2 regions of the Gordonia sp. SCSIO 19800 genome follow, and region 1 is predicted to be linked to the other one. Evidence: predicted binding sites of a transcription regulator. Region 1 holds the regulator's gene; the other holds the start of a gene.
The links. The regulator LexA, encoded in region 1, represses DNA repair genes until DNA is damaged. The targets are predictions, from matches to a motif close to CGAACANNTGTTCG.
Positions count from the first base shown of each region.

Region 1 (3,560 bases):
AACCTGGTGTGCCCACTCCGGAGGTGCCGTCGGTCCTGCTCGCCGACGACCTCGCGCCCGCCGACACCGCGGGCCTCGACCCCACGAGCACCATCGCCCTCGTCACCCGCCTCGGCGGACCGACCAGCCACACCGCGATCATCGCGCGCCAGCTGGGGATCCCGTGCGTGGTGGCGGTGGCCGACCTGGACGAGATCGAGCCCGGCACAACCGTTCTCGTCGACGGCAGCACCGGGCGGATCGAGGTGGAGCCCGATGCGGAGGCGGCCCGGGCTCGCGTCGACGAGGATCGGCGGCATGCCGCACTCGTCGCCGGCTGGACCGGTCCGGGGCAGACCGCCGACGGGGTGGCCGTGGCGGTGCTCGCCAACGTCGCCGACGGATCGTCGGCACGCGCCGCGGCCGGGTACCCCGTCGAGGGCGTCGGGCTCTTCCGCACCGAACTCGCGTTCCTCGAGCGTGCCGACGAACCGTCGGTGGACGAGCAGGCCGCGATCTACCGGGAGGTGCTCGATGCGTTCGACGGGCAGAAGGTGGTCATCCGCACCCTCGACGCCGGGTCCGACAAACCGCTCCGGTTCGTGACCCATCCCGACGAATCGAACCCAGCGCTCGGCGTGCGGGGCGATCGGATCGCGCTGGCGCACCCCGAGATCCGCGCGCATCAGCTCGACGCGATCGCGCAGGCCGCGTCGGGGTCGGCCGTCGCGCCGTGGGTCATGGCGCCGATGATCGCCTCGCCGGCGGAGGCGCGCACCTTCGCCGCCGAGGTCCGCGGCCGTGGTCTGGTCGCCGGGGTGATGATCGAGGTGCCCGCGGCGGCGATCCTGGCCGAAGCCGTCCTCGCCGAGGTGGACTTCGTGTCCATCGGCACCAACGATCTGACCCAGTACACGATGGCGGCCGACCGGATGTCGGCCGATCTCGCCGGACTGACCGACCCGTGGCAACCGGCCGTGTTGAGCCTCATCGCGGGTGTCGCGGCAGCGGGTGCACGTCAGGGAAAGCCGGTCGGGGTGTGCGGCGAGGCCGCCGCCGATCCGAACCTCGCCTGCGTGCTCGTCGGTCTCGGGGTCACCTCGCTGTCCAGCGCGCCGGCTGCTGCGGCGGCCGTGGGGGCCCGGCTCGGCGAGGTGTCCGCACCGGACTGCCGGGCCGCCGCCGAGGCTGCCCTGTCCACCTCGGATCCCGCCGCGGCGCGCGAGGCGGCCGCGGCGGTGCTCGACGGTTCGGTCGGTGGAGAGGTCAGACTCGCCGCATCACGGTGACGACCTTGCCGAGGATGACGGCATCGTTGCCCGGGATCGGATCGAACAGTTCGTTGTGCGGCATGAGCCAGACGTTCGGGCCCTGACGCTTGAAGGTCTTCACGGTGGCCTCGCCGTCGATCATGGCCGCGACGATGTCGCCGTTGTCGGCGACGTTCTGCTGCCGGACCACGACCCAGTCGCCGTCGCAGATCGCGGCGTCGATCATCGACTCGCCGACGACGCGCAACAGGAAGAGCGATCCCTCGCCGACGAGCTCACGGGGCAGTGGGAAGACGTCCTCGACGGCCTCCTCGGCCAGGATCGGACCGCCGGCCGCGATACGGCCGAGAACCGGCACGAAGGTCGGCTCGGGAAGCTGGCCGGCCGTCGGGGTGTCCGGCGACGGGGTGTCACTCGGGGCGATGTTGACCGCACGGGGACGGTTCGCGTCGCGCTTGAGCAGCCCCTTGCGTTCCAGCGTCCGCAACTGATGGGCCACCGATGACGTCGAGGCCAGGCCGACCTCGTCGCCGATCTCCCGGATGCTCGGCGGATAACCGCGCTCGCGCACCGAGCGGCGGATCACCTCCAGGACCCCGGCCTGTCGCGGGGTGAGTGAGGCCTCGGCGGCGGCGGCGTCGAACGGGGCCTCGTCGTCGGCGCCCCGCGCTCGGCCGCGCCTATCGCCGGTGTCACTCATGTTCGGTTCCTCTCGTCTTCGGAACGTGCTGGTAGATGGCTTGCGCCGGGTCCGAGCCTAGCGGAGTGCGACCGGCACCTCAAACATTTGTTCGATGTGTCGCGAGACTTTGTCGGGACGTCGTGCTACAAATTCGAACATCAGTGCATCGAACATCTGATCGATGTTCGAACACCGACCACCACACCCGCACGATCCCAGACACCCGAACACCGGAGGGCACCATGCGCACCGCCACTCTCGTCGCTCCCGTCCGCACCGACCGTCCCGACGCCGTCCGGCCGCGCACCGACCGCGCCGATCGCGTCCGGACCCGCGCCCCGCTGTCCGACGGCGGCCGACCGGTCGACAACCGGCCGGCCGGCACCCGGCCGCGGGGGGCATCGCCGGTGACCCCGCGGGTGGGCGGTACCCACTGTGGCTCTCCGGTCGGGGTCCGGGGACGTGGCCCGGTCGGGCCCGACGCGGCGGTGTTCCGTCGCCGCCGCCGCACCGCGGTCGCGCTCCTCGCCGGTGTCGGGCTGGCGTTCGTCGTGTGGGTGTTCGGTGTCGTCGGCCAGAATTACTCGGACTCGCTGACACCGTCCGCCGTGAGTTCCGAGGTCGTCCATGTGCGCTCGGGGGACTCGCTCAGCTCGATCGCCGGCCGGGTGGCACCCGAGATGCCGCGCGAGGTCGTGATCGACGAGATCGTCGCGATGAACGATCTGGGGTCGAGCGCGCTGCAGGTGGGCCAGCCCCTGCTCACCCCCCGGTACCGCTGAGGCCGGGCGGTATCCTCGATGTCACAGGGGCCGGCCGACAAGCGGCGGGGCGCACGCTTCGGGTGCGTTCCAGCGTCCCGCGACCTGCGTGAGGACACGATGCGCTGCCCCTTCTGCAAGAACGACGACACCAAGGTCATCGACTCGCGTGTCGCAGATGAAGGGCAGGCCATCCGCCGCCGTCGCTCCTGTGTGGAGTGCGGTCGCCGGTTCTCGACCGTGGAGAGCGCCGTGCTCGCGGTGGTCAAACGCAACGGCGTGACCGAGCCGTTCAGCCGGGAGAAGGTCATGCGTGGCGTGCGGCGAGCCTGTCAGGGCCGCCACGTCGCCGAGGACGCGCTCGCGCAGCTCGCCCAGCAGGTCGAGGACACGGTGCGCGCCAGTGGATCGGCCGAGATCCCCAGCAACGAGGTCGGACTCGCCATCCTGGGCCCGCTCCGCGATCTCGACGAGGTGGCGTATCTGCGCTTCGCCTCGGTGTACCGGTCGTTCGACTCGGTGGAGGACTTCCAGCGCGAGATCGACGACCTGAAGGCGGCATCGGGATCCGGGAGCGCGCTCGCCGAACCCGTGTCAGCCGAGTCGGTCCAGAGCTCGTAGGACCCGTTTCTCCGACACCGGGAACGCGGTGCCGAGACGCTGGGCGAACAGCCCCACGCGCAACTCCTCGACGAGCCACTGCGCTTCGTCGTCGACCACCGCCCGCCGGTGCTCGGGTACCTGTTCGAGGCGTTGGGCCCACCGTTCGACGACGCGATCGACGGCGGCCACCCCGGCCTGGTCGCGTGCTGCGGACGCGGGTAGTGCCTCCAGACGTGCTTGCGCGCCGTCGAGATAGCGCGGCAG
Region 1 covers NZ_JAGRQM010000005.1:287,868-291,427, forward strand. Annotated here, with positions in the region: gene KB201_RS08755 (phosphoenolpyruvate--protein phosphotransferase) at 1-1,268, shown strand, start outside; gene lexA (transcriptional repressor LexA) at 1,246-1,950, opposite strand; gene KB201_RS08765 (LysM peptidoglycan-binding domain-containing protein) at 2,175-2,714, shown strand; gene nrdR (transcriptional regulator NrdR) at 2,814-3,314, shown strand; gene hrpA (ATP-dependent RNA helicase HrpA) at 3,288-3,560, opposite strand, start outside.

Region 2 (3,560 bases), on a different contig from region 1:
CGGGCTTGTCGCCGACCATGCGGTTGTGGCGTGGGCAGGCGGGGGCGAGGTCGTCAATGTTAGTGAGACCACCCTTCGCCCAGTCCCTTTGGGCGTGGTGGAGTTCGACGTGGGTGGCGGGCTGGTCACACCCGGGTGCCGAGCACACTTCACCGTCAGGGCGGGCGAAGGAGACGAGGCGTTGTTCGCGCGTGGCGAGACGTTTCCCCCTGCCGAAGTGCAGCGGCACGGTGGTGTGGTCTTTGAAGATCGCCAACCACGGCTGGATGTCGGCGGCCATCGCGATCAGGTCCGGGATGGGCAGCAGGGTGCCGGTGGCAGTGGTCGCGAGGCCGGCTTCACGAATCAGATCACCGAGGTCGGCCTTGATGATCAGCTGCACCGGCAGCCCACGATGCGAGGTGCCGAGAGTCCCGTCGGCGAAACCGGCGGCCAGCGCGGCATCGAGGGCGTCGTGATTGGTCTGGGCGGGGGTGCGTCCGTCGCGGTCGGCGGCGGCGGTCAGGGCGTCGGGGTCGGCGGTGCCGGCGGGCCCGGACGGAGACTGCGGGTCGTCGGGGTTGTTAAGTCCGGGTTTGCCCCAGACCGCGAACATCATCGACAGTCGGGCGTGGAGTTCGGGTGTGACGGTGCCGGAGATGGTGGCGGTGCCATCGGCTCGTTGCCGACCGATCCACAGGCCGCGGCGCCTCTTGCGTTCCGAATCGTCGGCGAGGGTGCCGTCGGGGTCGAGATGGGCCAGTAGCCGGGCACCGAGTTGGGTGATGTCGGCAGGTGTGTGGTCGGCGGCGATCTCGGCCATCTGCCGTTCGGCGGCGACCTTGATGTCGTGGTTGATGGCGACTGGGATGCGGTCGAGGACGTCCAAGGCGGCCTGCACGTGCGCGGAGCCGACCGCACCCGCGGCGAACGCTTCAGCGAGGCACGGATGTTCAGGTGGTAGGACCTCGCCGCCGAGGCTGGTGCGGGTGGCGGTGGCATCCATCTGCTTACGACGCCGCATCGGGTTGGAGACCCGCAGCCGGTGGGTCATGTACTGCATGAGTGTCCGACAGCCTGCTTTGCGGGGCAGGTCGCGGGCCTCGACCTGATCGATCTGCCGGTCACCGGCCACGGTCAACCGTGCGATCGCTTTCTCGGTGTCGGCCGCCACATCCGCCAACTCGGTATCGGTACACGGCGCCAGGTCCACGGTCTGCAGTTCGTCGAGGATGCGGTGGAGGTCGGCCACCAGTTCGACGGCACGCGGTTGCGGCGTCGCGGATTCATCAGACATGGTCACCTCCCCTGAGAACCGTTGCCGTTGCTGCGAATGTACGTTCGAGTGTACATCAAAATGGACGCGCGTCAATCTCAAAAGCTATGTCATTCAACGCTATTCGGCGAGAGCAAGTTGTCGGTGCCTCGTGATATAGGGAGAAACCCCGATGCCGAGCGTTGACCCGACTAGGTCGATGCGCATGTGATCGACCACCGCCCACCCGGACGGCGGTCGGGAGTAGCAGTCGGTCATCGTGGCTCATACAGGGTGGTGCCGTCAGCGATCGGCAGATACGCGATGTCTCCGACACACGCCCGATTCGGGGCGCAAGCGGCGAAGTCGCGGCTCAGCAAGTCCGACCACGCATAGCATGATCAGCTTCCGTCCGCGCTGCCCGCGCGGGGGCTGCCTTCCGCCACCCGTGAACGACGAGCACGCGATCGTGAGGAGTTGGCATTGCCACCTCACCGGGTAGGTGTCGAGCCGGTTCGGCGACAAACGCCGAAGCGGCTCACCAGTTCGTCTCCCCGACGAAATACTCGACCGCCAACGGTCTTGCGGGTCAGTGCCGTAGCGGTCGAGCCAGTGACGCAGCGTGCCGCGCTCCACCGAGATCGGCGGCGATACCACGCACCGTGGCCTCGGGGGTCGACTCGTACAAGTCCACCCGCGTCCTGACGAAACCGCTCTCACTCGTGTCGTCGAGCCGTACCTCGATCGACTCGCTTCCTCCAGCTCGTTGCCGGATTCAACGTGTCCGAGATCTGGGGTCAGGTCCCCGTCGGTCCCCGAGCCGGTTGTCCTCGATGTCGCAGATCGCCGGTCACACCAGCGTGGGGAGCGCGTCACCGTTCGGGAAGTTCCGGCCGGCCTTGATGACTATGCGATGAACCGGACCGAACCTGCTGACGACGCCAGCGCCCACGTCAAGCAGCGTCCGACTTCACACGTGGGCACTAGCTGAACAGCGACGCCGAGCCGAGCACCCGACTCACGCTGATCTCGATCACGACGCGGCGTGGGTTCGGCCTGGGCTCCCGGTATCGCTGCGCGTAGCGCTGCTCAGCCTCGCGCACGCGCTCGGGCTCACGACTCACCGTCGCGGGTCCCTCCAGGGTCAGCCACCGCGGGCCGTCGACGTTGGTGACGGCCGCGTAGCCACCCCGCTCGGTATTGCGAACCTTCTGATTGCCGTCCGAGGTGATGACCCTCGCCAGGCCGGCGTCGGGATCCCAGGTGAAGCCGACGGCCACGGCGTGGGGGGTGCCGTCGGCACGCAGCGTGGTGAGGGTCCCGAGGTGGCGTTCGACGAGGAAGGCGAGCGCATCGGGCCCGAGATCGGCGGCGGTACGAGGCATGACACCAAACTAGCCGCGACGCCGCACACGGTCGGTCGCGGGGCCGATGCGATACTGGCAGCCATGGCGTCACGCAGCAGAGGGGCATCAGCGCGTCCGGACACCGACCCGTCCGGTGCCCTCGTGCTGTTCGGCGGCCGCAGCGAGATCGGCGTCGCCACCGCGGCGCGCCTCGCATCCGGGCGGACCGTCGTCCTGGCGGCCCGCCGTCCCGACGACCTCGCGGCCGAGTCCGCACGACTGCTCGACGCCGGTGCAACCGAGGTACACACCGTCGCCTTCGACGCGAACGACACCGACAGCCACCCAACGCTCGTCGAGTCGTTGGCGCAGCGACACGGTCCGATCGGGATCGCGATCATCGCGTTCGGCATCCTCGGCGACCAGGCCCGCGCCGAAACCGATGTGGCGCATGCACTTCAGATCGCCCACACCGACTACTACGCCCACATCAGCGTGCTCACCCCGCTCGCGTCGGTGTTGCGCGCGCAGGGCTCCGGGACCATCATCGTCTTCTCCTCGGTCGCCGGTGTCCGGGTGCGCCGCGCCAACTACGTCTACGGATCGACCAAGGCGGGCCTCGACGGATTCGCGAGCGGACTCGCGGATGCGCTGCACGGCACCGGCGCTCGTCTGCTGCTGGCCCGCCCGGGCTTCGTGATCGGCGCGATGACCCGCGACCTGATGGCGTCGGGGGTGAAGCCGGCCCCGCTGTCGCGGGATGCCGAGCAGGTCGCCGCCGCGGTGGCCCACGCCTATCGCAAGGGCCGCGGTGAGGTCTGGATTCCGGGGACGTTGCGTCCGTTGTTCTTCGGGATGCGACTGCTGCCGCGTGCCGTGTGGCGGAGACTTCCCCGATGACGTCTCCGGACACCGAAGTCACGTCGTCTGTCCCGTCCGAGCTCGTCCCATCGGAGTTCGTGGTGGTCGGGATCGGCGCC
Region 2 covers NZ_JAGRQM010000013.1:93,793-97,352, reverse strand. Annotated here, with positions in the region: gene KB201_RS15645 (HNH endonuclease signature motif containing protein) at 1-1,276, opposite strand, end outside; gene KB201_RS15640 (PPOX class F420-dependent oxidoreductase) at 2,218-2,619, opposite strand; gene KB201_RS15635 (SDR family NAD(P)-dependent oxidoreductase) at 2,683-3,480, shown strand; gene cbiE (precorrin-6y C5,15-methyltransferase (decarboxylating) subunit CbiE) at 3,477-3,560, shown strand, end outside.
Region 2: KB201_RS15645 (HNH endonuclease signature motif containing protein) is a predicted target of LexA. The motif match lies at 1,310-1,323, and genes of this name have one in related genera.